Regions from separate parts of the Thalassospira xiamenensis M-5 genome, predicted to be linked through region 1. Evidence: riboswitches for the same ligand, from Rfam matches in the RefSeq annotation. Region 1 holds a riboswitch; the other holds the start of a gene.
The links. Region 1 has a riboswitch for glycine ahead of gcvT (glycine cleavage system aminomethyltransferase GcvT). Riboswitches for the same ligand answer to the same signal wherever they lie in the genome.
Positions count from the first base shown of each region.

Region 2: another riboswitch for glycine. It lies ahead of TH3_RS01870 (L-serine ammonia-lyase); the one in region 1 lies ahead of gcvT (glycine cleavage system aminomethyltransferase GcvT).

Region 1 covers NZ_CP004388.1:3,822,933-3,828,942, forward strand. Annotated here, with positions in the region: gene gcvPB (aminomethyl-transferring glycine dehydrogenase subunit GcvPB) at 1-249, opposite strand, end outside; gene gcvPA (aminomethyl-transferring glycine dehydrogenase subunit GcvPA) at 246-1,601, opposite strand; gene gcvH (glycine cleavage system protein GcvH) at 1,605-1,976, opposite strand; gene gcvT (glycine cleavage system aminomethyltransferase GcvT) at 2,067-3,179, opposite strand; glycine riboswitch at 3,237-3,339, opposite strand; glycine riboswitch at 3,343-3,466, opposite strand; gene TH3_RS17825 (hypothetical protein) at 3,702-4,256, opposite strand; gene ispH (4-hydroxy-3-methylbut-2-enyl diphosphate reductase) at 4,788-5,735, shown strand; gene TH3_RS17840 (homoserine kinase) at 5,768-6,010, shown strand, end outside.
Region 2 covers NZ_CP004388.1:404,438-410,447, reverse strand. Annotated here, with positions in the region: gene TH3_RS01895 (nicotinate-nucleotide adenylyltransferase) at 1-14, shown strand, start outside; gene rsfS (ribosome silencing factor) at 69-458, shown strand; gene rlmH (23S rRNA (pseudouridine(1915)-N(3))-methyltransferase RlmH) at 541-999, shown strand; gene TH3_RS01880 (hypothetical protein) at 1,102-1,758, shown strand; gene TH3_RS01875 (dihydrofolate reductase family protein) at 1,765-2,298, opposite strand; gene TH3_RS01870 (L-serine ammonia-lyase) at 2,451-3,866, opposite strand; glycine riboswitch at 3,937-4,064, opposite strand; glycine riboswitch at 4,068-4,167, opposite strand; gene gpmI (2,3-bisphosphoglycerate-independent phosphoglycerate mutase) at 4,442-6,010, shown strand, end outside.

The DNA of each region.
Region 1 (6,010 bases):
ACCCAGCGGGAAGAAGCCAGAATCGATGCCAAAGTTTTTCTGCGACAGGCGCGTGAAATGACGCACCACCTGCGGCTCGGACAGGCCCGGAAGACCAACATCGCTATCGCGATCAAGGCCGCCAAGGCGTGATTTGATGCCCGCTGGCTTCGGAAGGTCAACACCGGTACGACCCGGTTCGCCCATCTCGAAAATCAGCTTTTCCTCGAGCACAAGGCCACGGTTACCGGTATGGGTGGTAAAGCTCATGCCAGCACCTCCTTCAATGCAGACGCAAGGTCCGCGATGTCTTCGTCGGTGTTGGTTTCGGTCGCCGCCACCAGCATGTAATGGTCCAGATCGTCCCGGTTCGGATACAGGCGCGACAACGGAACCCCGCCAAGGACACCCTTGCCAACCAGTGCCTCGACCACCTCGGCTGCCGGTTTGGCAAGCTTGACGGTGAACTCGTTAAAGAAGCTGTCATTGACAAGTTCCGCACCCGGCACCGCATCAATCGCATCGGCGGTCTTGCACGCGGTTTCATGGTTAAGTGTTGCCACACCACGATACCCGTCTTCGCCCAGAAGGCTCATATGCACCGTAAAGGCCAACGAACACAGCCCGGAATTGGTGCAGATGTTCGATGTCGCCTTCTCGCGGCGGATATGCTGCTCACGCGTCGAAAGTGTTAGAACAAAACCACGCTTGCCGTCCTGATCGACCGTTTCACCACACAAACGACCCGGCATCTGGCGTACCAGTTTGCTGGTCGTCGCAAAAAGCCCGACATACGGCCCGCCATAGTTCAGGTTGTTACCAATCGACTGGCCTTCGCCGCAAACGATATCCGCGCCAAAGCTGCCCGGTGACTTGACCGCGCCAAATGCCATGGCCTCGGTAAACACCACGATCAGAAGCGCACCCTTGGCATGGCACGCATCCGCAAGCTTCGTGTGATCCTGAATGCGTCCGAAAACGTCCGGGTACTGGACAACCACACACGCCGTCTGATCATCAATCAGATCGTCAAGCTCATCCGCGGTTGCCTGCTTTTCCGGGTGCCCGTCACGACCGGCAACTTCGGTATCGCTATACTGGCAATAGGTTTCCGTGACTTCACGGTAATGCGGATGCAGACCACCCGACAGAACCGCCTTCTTGCGGCGCGTGGCCCGGCACGCCATCAGAACGGCCTCCGCGCACGACGTTGCCCCGTCCCACATCGATGCGTTGGCCACATCCATGCCGGTGATCGATGCCACCTGGGTCTGGAATTCGAACAGATACTGCAACGTACCTTGCGCGATTTCCGGCTGATACGGGGTATAGGCCGTCAGAAACTCACCGCGCTGGATGATGTAATCGACCGTGGCCGGAACATGGTGGCGATATGCGCCAGCACCCAGGAAACTTGGCACGCTGGCCGTGCCCATGTTTTTGGCGGCCAGTTTCGCCATGTCGCGTTCGACCTGCAATTCACCAAGATGATATGGCAGATCGACCGGCTCGGACAGCAACGCGCCGTCGGGCACGTCGCTATATAACTCGTCAACGGATCCGGCCCCGATGGTTTCAAGCATCGAGGCGCGATCCGCACTGGTTAGCGGAAGATAACGCATATCTTAAAGGCCTTCGACAAAGTCTTTATACGCAGCTTCGTCCATCAGCTCATCAAGCTGGGACTCATCGGAAAGTTCCATGCGGAAGAACCAGCCATCGCTTTCCGGTGCTTCGTTGACCAGTGCCGGATTGTCATCAAGCTCTTCGTTGGCTTCGACAACCACACCATCAAGCGGCGCATAAACGTCGCTGGCGGCCTTGACCGATTCGACAACCGCCGCATCGCCATCCTTGGTCAGCTTTTTGCCAACTTCCGGCAGCTCGACATAAACGATATCGCCAAGCGACTGCTGGGCGTAATCGGTAATGCCAACGGTCGCGACACCGTCTTCATATTCAACCCATTCATGTTCCTGCGAGAATTTTTTAGCCATGGTAATTCGTCCCTGTAAGATCAGTTGTCTCTAAAATCTCGGTATCTTTTGCGGGCCGCAAACGCTGCCCGAACTCTTTTTTTCTGATGATCAGCCGCGATAGTAACGGTGGGCCACAAACGGCAGTTCGACGATTTCCGCCGGGCGTGCCTTGCCGCGCACCATCAGATCGACTTTGGTACCCGGGGCGGCAAATTCAATTGCGACATATCCCATCGCAATCGGGCCATCCACGGTCGGGCCAAAACCACCGCTGGTGATTTCGCCGATTTCTTCACCGTCACTGTTCAAGATCGCGGTATGTTCACGCGCCGGGGCCTTGCCTTCGGGTTTGATCCCGACACGTTTGCGATCCGCGCCATTGGCAAGCTGATCAAGGATGATGTCTGCTCCCTTGAACCCGCCTTCTTCGCGACGACGTTTGTTGATGATCCAGTTAAGGTCGCCTTCGACCGGGGTGGTCGTGGTATCGATATCGTTGCCATACAGGCAAAGACCGGCTTCAAGACGCAGCGAATCACGCGCGCCAAGGCCAATCGCCTCGACCTCTTCCTCGGCCAACAACTTGCGCGCCAGTTCGTCGGCGCGGTCGTTCGGCACGGAAATCTCGTAACCGTCCTCGCCGGTATAGCCCGACCGGGTGACAAAGCATGCGATACCGGCAATGTCGATCTCGGCAAAGCTCATGAATTTCATATCGGCAACCGACGGTGCAAACCGCGCCAGAACCTTGGCCGCGTCCGGGCCCTGCAATGCCATCAATGCGCGGTCATCAATCTCGATCAGCTCGACACCGTTATCCAGATTGGCCCGCATATGGACAATGTCATCATCCTTGCACGCGGCATTGATCACCAGAAACAGGCTGTCGCCCGCATTGGTGATCATCAGATCATCCAAAATCGTGCCATCGTCATTGGTGAATGCGGAATAACGGGTACGGCCGGGTTTGAGGATCGCGATGTCACCGGGTACGAGCTTTTCAAGCTCGGCGACGCGATGTTCGCCGGTCAGGCGGACCTGCCCCATATGCGAAACATCAAACAGACCGGCCTTCGCACGGGTATGCAGATGTTCGCCCTTCACCCCCAGCGGATATTGCACCGGCATGTCATAACCGGCAAACGGCACCATCTTGGCACCCAGTTCCACATGCAAATCATAAAGGGCGGTTTTCAGCAGTTCGGTTTGATGATCGGCCATCAAGGTCTCCAGACAGGCGTTGCGAAACATAGCCGACCAGTGGCCAACCACGTCCCCCTCTGTCTTGGAGCCTGAAAGAATCACAGCCGGTTTGGATACCGGTCTGCTTACATCTTCGGCGAGGCGCACATCGGTTTCTGATGCCGCCTGCTTTCCAGAGTCCCATCTCCCCGCGGTCCGTTTGCCTGAGAGTTTCCGGGGTGGTTGCTCCTTCGGCGTCCGCGCAATCCCTATCGATGTAATCACGCACATCGATCAAGACCGTGGCACTCTCCCACGGGGATCATTTGGGTATGCCTCCTTATACGGATTTGAATCCGACCAGACCAGCCCCAAAAATCATATCCTCTCCACCCCATCCATTGGTATGAGGATTAAAAGCCCTTTTTTGCCCCTCCGGCAAATGCCCATTATTTTGTATGAGGATTACCGAAAACGAACTTTTGTTCAAAAACGAAAATCCCGCCACGCGAGGCGGGCGGGATTTGATTATTCACCAAAAATGAATAATAGGCCGGATTATTAATTTTTTCCGAAGCGTCGATTGTAATCAAGCTGATCGGCACTCAGTTGGAAACCAAGGTAAATTTCATAGTCCGGACCGGCCCAGATATCGTCCAGCGGCACGTTCAAAGTCACCTGCTCGTCGCGATACCGCGCCAGGTTCAAATTGCTCGGAAACGCCATGTCGACATCAAACAGATTCTTCTGGATGAACTCGCCGGACGGGTCCTTAAGTGCCACAAAATACTGGAGTTTTGCGTTGCGGCCCTGTGCGGCCGGGCCCAGTTCGGCATTGATCACCGGGCTGATCACGACGTTCAGGATCTTGTCATCAAGGTCATAACCGCAATCGCCCAGATAACCGCCAAATTCGGCTTCAAGGATCACATCGGTCAGGTCCTTGCCCTGACCGCTGAACTGCACCAGTCGGGCGGTATCATTGGGCAGGAAGGCCCGCGGACATGCCGGAACCGGCTGCTCTTCGAACGGGTTGCTGCTGCACGCCGCCAGAAAACCGGCAAACGACACCAAACCCAATGCACAAACACGCCGCAGTCCGTTCGCAATCGTCATCCAAGCCTCTATAGAACTGGTCAAATTCGCGGTCATCCCCCACCATGGGCACAACCGCGCGCAGTCTATTCGCTCCGATATGGCGACACAACCCGCTTCCGTTTCAAATCGCGGTATGGGGCCTAAATACATGGCCGGACATAGCTGAACATGCATCTTTACACGGTGTCTGTCATTGCGTGCACGGTGCTGGCAGGTTATGTAGCTAGGGTCAGGACCCATTAATTTGGTTGTAATGGCAGGTGTTATATTTGCGAAATCCAAGGAAAAGCCCGCCGTGCGGGTCGGCATCCCGGACAAGGGATTTGACGCCGGAGTTCGCAAATATAACACCTGTCCTTCGGATCAATCAGATTTGCACGGGCTACTTTGTCGCAAAGCCTTGAAAGATAGATATCTTCCTGCGGTTTTGCTTCGCGTATCCGCACAAATCTGATTGACCATTGCAAACAAATTAATGGGTCCTGACCCTACGACATTTGAATAATCGCGCGGCTGGTGTCGCGCATCATGAACATTCGGACCCGTATCATGTCTGACAAAGCCGACCTTCGGATCATCCTTGCCAACCCGCGCGGTTTCTGTGCCGGGGTGGATCGTGCGATCGAGATCGTCGAAAAGGCGCTGGTGAAGTATGGCGCGCCGGTCTATGTCCGCCACGAAATCGTCCACAACAAATTCGTGGTCGACCGCCTGCGCGACATGGGGGCTGTTTTTGTCGATGAACTCGATAGCGTCCCGGACGGCGTGCCAGTAATCTTTTCCGCGCACGGTGTACCGAAATCGGTCCCCGAAGCCGCAGAAAGCCGCCAGCTTGAATATCTTGATGCGACCTGCCCGCTGGTATCCAAGGTCCATCGTGGGGCTGAACGCCACCATGCAGATGGCAAACATATCCTTCTGATCGGCCATGCCGGTCATCCCGAAGTCATCGGCACCATGGGCCAGTTGCCACCGGGCAGCATGACCCTGATCGAGACCGAAGAAGACGCCGAAAACCTTCAGGTCGAAAACCCCGAAAACCTGGCGTTTGTGACCCAGACCACCCTGTCGCTGGACGATACGGCCAAAATCATCTCGATCCTGCAACGCCGCTTCCCGGCGATCGAGGTCCCGAAGAAAGAAGACATCTGCTATGCGACCACCAACCGCCAGCACGCGGTCAAGCTGATCGCGACCGACGCCGATGCCATTCTGGTTCTGGGCGCGCCAAACTCGTCGAACTCGAACCGTCTGGTCGAAGTCGCGAAACGCGAAGGATGTGACCGTTCGGTTCTGGTCGAACGCGCCAAGGATATCGACTGGTCCAAGCTTGACGGTATTTCGACGCTTGGCATTACTGCGGGCGCATCCGCCCCGGAAATTCTGGTCGAGGAAGTCATCGATGCCTGCCGTGAACGTTATAACGTCACGGTCGAAACCCTGACTCTGACCAATGAAAACGTCACCTTCAAGCTGCCCCGCCAGCTTGCCAGCTAACCCCGCCCTGATGCAGGAAGTCCGGATATCCCATGGCCGTCTATACCGACGTTTCTGACGAAGATATCGCCCGTTTTGTTGCCGAATACGATATCGGCAATGTGATTTCGTTCAAGGGAATCGCCGAGGGTGTCGAAAATACCAACTTCCTGCTTCAGACCGATCAGGCATCCTTCATCCTGACCCTGTATGAAAAGCGTGTGAACCCGGATGATCTGCCGTTCTATCTGGGCCTGATGGATCATCTGTCGGCCAAGGGGCTGAATTGCCCGACA
Region 2 (6,010 bases), 1.2 Mb from region 1:
GATGGCAGGTTTGACCGGCGGGAGTTCCCCGGATCCAAAACGGATCGGGCTCTCTTGCGTAAATTGAGGTGGCGACCATAGGTACCGCAAAAAAGACTCTGACCCCGGGCGAGCTTCTTGCCCTTATCCAGAGCACGCTCGAAGACGACAAGGCCGAAGACCTTGTCACCATTAATCTGATCGATAAAACCTCCCTTGCCGATCATATGATCATTGCAACCGGGTCATCCTCCAGACGGGTGGCGTCGATGGCAGAGCATATTGTCGAAAAGCTGAAAGAAGCAGGTCAGGGCCGTGCCCAGGCCGAAGGCAAGGAACAGGGCGACTGGGTTCTGGTTGATGCCGGCGATGTCATCGTCCATCTGTTCCGCCCGGAAGTTCGCGCTTTCTACAACATAGAACAGATGTGGGGCGTTGAAAATCCGGCGCTTAAACAGCAGGCGGCGCGACTGTATTAATACAGTCCGCCCCGGTTTGCCCTGACCACCGCGGGGATTGGCCATCGGTGGTCCCCTTGCGGGCCGGAGCCAGATCGGAAAGATGCAAATTACCCTTGCGGCAGTGGGCCGGATGAAGAACGGCCCCGAGAAAGATCTTTTTGACCATTACGCAGCCCGCCTGCGCTGGCCCTTTGCCGTGCGGGAAGTCGAAGAGAAGAAAAAGCTGCCCCCCAATCAGCTCAAAGACCGCGAGGCGGAGCTTTTACTGGGCGTCATCCCCGAAAATGCCTTTTTGATCGCACTTGACGAGCATGGCCGCGAATATGGCTCCATCGATTTTGCCGCAAAGCTTGAAGGCTGGATCGATCAATATGCCGGAAATATCGCCTTTGCCATTGGCGGGGCCGACGGGCATGGGGACGCCATCAAAACACGCGCCAATACGCTTTGGTCACTTGGCAAGGCGACATGGCCCCATATGCTGGTCCGCGCCCTGATTGCCGAACAGCTTTTCCGCGCCCACGCCATCCAGACCAACCATCCCTATCACCGGGAATAATCCTCAAAGTCACCAAAAGCATTGGTTCCCCCACTCTTGGATAAGTTGTTTCAAAATTTGTCCATGGGTATTTCTCTATCTGTTTGAGTAGGGGAATTAACGATGCAAAACAGATACTTAAAGATTGCCGCCGCTATCGGTTTGGCAATGCTGACCGGCGCGTGCGCAGCTTCGCGTAGCGTTGTCGAAATTCAGGAACCGGCCAAAATTGAGAACCCGGCGACTGGGCCGGCCGTTAAAATCGTTTCGGTCGAAGACAAACGCCAATTCGAGATTGATCCGTCAACACCGGATATCCCGTCGCTGTCGAATGACGAGATTGATGATGTCACCTTTACATCGCGTGCCTATGCCCGCAAACGCAACACCTATGGAATGGCACTGGGGGATGTTTTGCTACCCGAAGGCAAAACCGTTGCCGATGCTGTCAACAAGGCAATCTCCAACGGCTTCAAACAGGCCGGATACCGTGTTCTTGAACCGGGGGACGCCGAATATGACAGCGCCGACTCCGTCGATGCCGACCTGATCAAGTTCTGGTCATGGTTCGAACCCGGTTTCTGGCAGGTCACGGTGCATAACAAGTCCGAAGTGACGTTGAAGGGCAACGAACTGAACAAGGGCGAACCGGTTACAGTCACCGACAGCTATCAGGAAAAGATGCAGATGGTCCTCGACAGCGACTGGCAAAGCAGTGCTGTTAATGCCCTACGCGAACTTTCCTCAAAGATTGCCCAAAAACTGGAAACGCTTAAGTAACCGGCTTTAACGCAAATCATACTGCATGCGCACGACACCGGACTTGTAGTGCTCCGATGCCACCAGTTTCAGTGTCGTGCCCACAGCATCCCGGCCAAACAGCCGGATGCCATCACCGAGAATTTCGGGGATGATGAACATTTCAAGCTGATCGACAAGGCCGCCAAACAGGAATTGGGTCACAACACTGGCCCCACCGACGATCCAGATATCGCCGGTATCGGACCTGTCATCGCGAAGCTGGCTTGCCAGTTCCACAAGACTACCGCCATAGGCCTCTGTATTGGCCGGGCGGTTATCGGGCAAATCGCGCGATGTCAGGACAATCGTGCGGCGATCTTCATAGGGCCAGTCGCCAAATTCCATCACCTGATCAAAGGTTTTTCGCCCGATGATCAGTGTTCCCACGGTGCCCAGAAAGCCCTCGAAATTGAACTCGCCCGGATCGAATTGATCAAGCCAGTCAACAGCACCATTGGCGCGCGCGATATAGCCATCCAGACTGACCGCGATATAGATGCGGAACAGTTTCTTTTTCATGCTTTGCCCAACCTGTTCGGGGTCTTTGCCCCGTTTTTGATTTCTCAATGATATCAGATTGCAGGCGCAAGGTGGCAAGAATCAGGCCGGATGAAAAACACCCCCGAAACGGCGGCTTCGAGGGTGTTTGGTCGGTATTTCAAACTGTCAGCTCAACATTCGACCACGTTGACATTGACCGCCAGCCCGCCCTGACTGGTTTCCTTGTATTTGCTTTGCATATCAATGCCGGTCTGGCGCATGGTTTCGATTACCTTATCGAGTGACACGGTATGCTGACCATCACCTCGCATTGCCAGACGGGCAGCATTGATCGCCTTGACCGCCCCCATGGTGTTGCGTTCGATGCAGGGTACCTGCACCAGACCGCCAATCGGATCACAGGTCAGGCCAAGGTTGTGTTCCATGCCAATTTCGGCGGCGTTTTCAACCTGTTCGGGCGTACCGCCCATGACGGCACAAAGCGCGCCTGCCGCCATTGAGCAGGCCACACCGACCTCACCCTGACAACCGACTTCGGCGGCCGAAATCGACGCACGCTTTTTATAGATCGAACCAATGGCCGCCGCCGTTAACAGGAATTCGCGTATTTTGCCCTGTGTCACATTGGCCCCGAACCGTTCATAATAGCGCAGCACGGCGGGAATAACACCCGCCGCACCGTTGGTAGGGGCGGTCACGACGCGCGAACCGGCAGCATTTTCTTCGTTAACCGCAAGGGCATAAAGATTGACCCAGTCGATCACGGTCAACGGGTCCTTAAGCCCCGCTTCTGGCCGTTCCGTCAGTTCAAGGTAAAGTTTGCGCGCACGCCGTTTGACATTCAACCCGCCGGGCAGAATGCCATCGGTTTTGCAGCCACGCTCAATACAATCCATCATCGCGCGATGCACGCGGTCGACAAATTCCTCGGTCTCGGCAGGTTCACGCCAGCTTTTTTCGTTTTCGGCCATGACTTCGGCAATCGACAGCTTTTCCTTTTTACAGATCGCCATCAGTTCATCGGCCGAGGAAAAGGGATAAGGCAGCGTGATATTATCGCCGGAATATTCCGCCCCGCGATCATCGCCCGAGACGATAAACCCACCCCCAACCGAAAAATATTCCTGTTTGTGCAGAACAACACCGTCACGGTCAAAGGCGGTGATCCGCATGCCATTGGGATGTTCGGGCAGGCTTTCGGTCATATGGAAAACAAGGTTGGTATCCCGGTTGAAAGCAACCGGGTGCGCGCCGTAAAGCTGTAATGCGTGATCTTTATCAATCGCATCCATTGTCGGTGCGATCCGGTCTGGATCAACCGAACGCGGTCGTTCCCCCGAAAGCCCCATGATCACCGCAGTATCGGTGGCATGGCCCTTGCCGGTCAGGGCAAGCGATCCGTAAAGATCGACAATCACCGAGCCGATTTTTTCCAAAAGATTCCGGGCTTCGAGTTCCAGACAGAACCGATAGCCCGCGCGCATCGGGCCGACCGTATGCGAACTCGATGGGCCAATCCCGATGGTATAAAGATCGACAACGGAAAGATTAACGTCTTGCGGACGCTGCTTATTTTCTTCGGTCAAATGGGCCTCCCACGGCTCTTTGTCATGCGGATCAATACCACATGACGTTACAGAACCGGTGTCTTGCCCCCTCTGTCCCTTGACCTGAGATTGTGCGCCCTGTTGCCAAAAACAAAGAAGTCTTTGACGCCATGGCTTCATCCTTCGGTGGAAATATGGTGCCGGGCGTTGGCCCCGTACCGCTTTCTCTCTCCAGAGCCTCAATCCGCAACGGTCCATCTGCCTGAGAGTTTTCGGGGCTATTGCTCCTTCGGCGCCGATCTGATCGCGGGATCAAAGCGGGCTCTCCCATCGCGGTTATTCGAGGTATCACCGTAACGCCCGAGATTACAGGCAGGTGATGATCCTTGTCAAAAAGCGACTTTGCAAGCGCACAAAAAATACCCGGTCGGAAGGCTGTTCAATACCGGCATTCATGATAGATTGCGCGTTGAAAATGCTATGATTGGCAGCGTCTGATGGCGAACCCACCGCGCCCGGCGTCTTTGTACGGATGGCAAAATTGCCGGAAAATAACCATCTTTACCGGTAATTCAGCCTTTTACCTTATTTCGTGTACTTTACTTCGTGGGATTATGATTGTGACTGTATCAAATACCGTAAAGCGCCCGCGTCCGGTGGTGCTGTGCATTCTGGATGGCTGGGGTTATCGCGAGGAAAGCAAGGACAATGCGGTTGCATTGGCCAATACCCCTGTTTGGGACGCGCTTTATGCCAACAATCCGACCGGCTTTCTGAAAGCCTGCGGTCTTGATGTCGGCCTGCCCGAAGGGCAGATGGGCAATTCCGAAGTCGGCCATATGAATCTTGGTGCCGGCCGGGTTGTGATGCAGGAACTGCCAAAAATTGACGAGGCTGTCAAAACCGGTTCGATCGCCGATACCGATACCGTCAAAAAGGTTATCGCCAAGCTGAAAGAAAGCGGGGGTGTCTGTCATATCGCCGGGCTTCTGTCCGAAGGCGGGGTGCATTCCCATCAGGCCCATATGGCGGCCCTTGCCAAAATCATCGCATCGGCCGGTGTGCCGGTAAAAATCCATGCCTATCTGGATGGCCGCGATACCGCCCCCAAAAGTGCCGCCAAATTCCTTGAAAAATTCCGCGCACTGATCGGTGATGCCAATGTTGAAATCGTGACCGTCACAGGGCGCTATTACGCGATGGACCGCGACAATCGCTGGGAACGCGTCAGCCAGGCCTATTTCACGATGGTAAAGGGCAAGAATTACGCCGATGGCCGCACCGCTGAAAGTGCCGAAGCCGCAATCAGGGCAGCCTATGATGCCGACACCACGGATGAATTCGTTCTGCCGACCGTGATTGGCGATTATGCCGGCATGAAAGACGGCGACGGGATTTTGATGACCAATTTCCGGGCCGACCGCGCGCGTGAAATTCTGGCCGCGATCTGCGCACCGGACTTTGACGGGTTTGACCGTGGCACCCCGATCAGATTTGCCGTGCAGGCCGGTATGGTTGAATATTCATCCGACCATGCAAAATATATGGATGCGATCTATCCGCCGCAGGTGTTGCCAAATATCTTTGGTGAAGTCGTTTCCAGGGCTGGCATGAAGCAGTTGCGCATCGCGGAAACCGAAAAATATCCGCATGTGTCCTTCTTCTTTAACGGCGGCGAAGAACAGGTTTTCGAGGGCGAAGACCGTATTCTGGTGCCATCGCCCAAGGTCGCGACCTATGATTTGCAGCCGGAAATGTCGGCCCCGGAAGTGACCGAAAAGCTGGTGGCGGCGATCAGGGCTGAAACCTATGACGCGATCATTCTGAACTTTGCCAACCCCGACATGGTCGGCCATAGCGGCATTTTGTCCGCCGCGATGAAGGCCGCCGAAGCGGTCGATACCTGCCTTGGGCAGGTTGTTGATGCGGTTAAATCGGTGGGCGGCGTGATGTTCGTTACCGCCGATCACGGGAACTGTGAGATGATGGTGGATCCGGAAACCGGCGAGCCGCACACCGCGCATACGCTTAATCTGGTGCCGACCATTCTGGTGAATGGACCCGAAGGCGCGACACTGGAAAATGGTCGCCTGGCCGACGTGGCACCGACTTTGTTGCAGCTTCTCGGGCTACCGCAACCGGCGGAAATGACCGGCAAACCGTTGATCAAGGGTTTGAAAGGG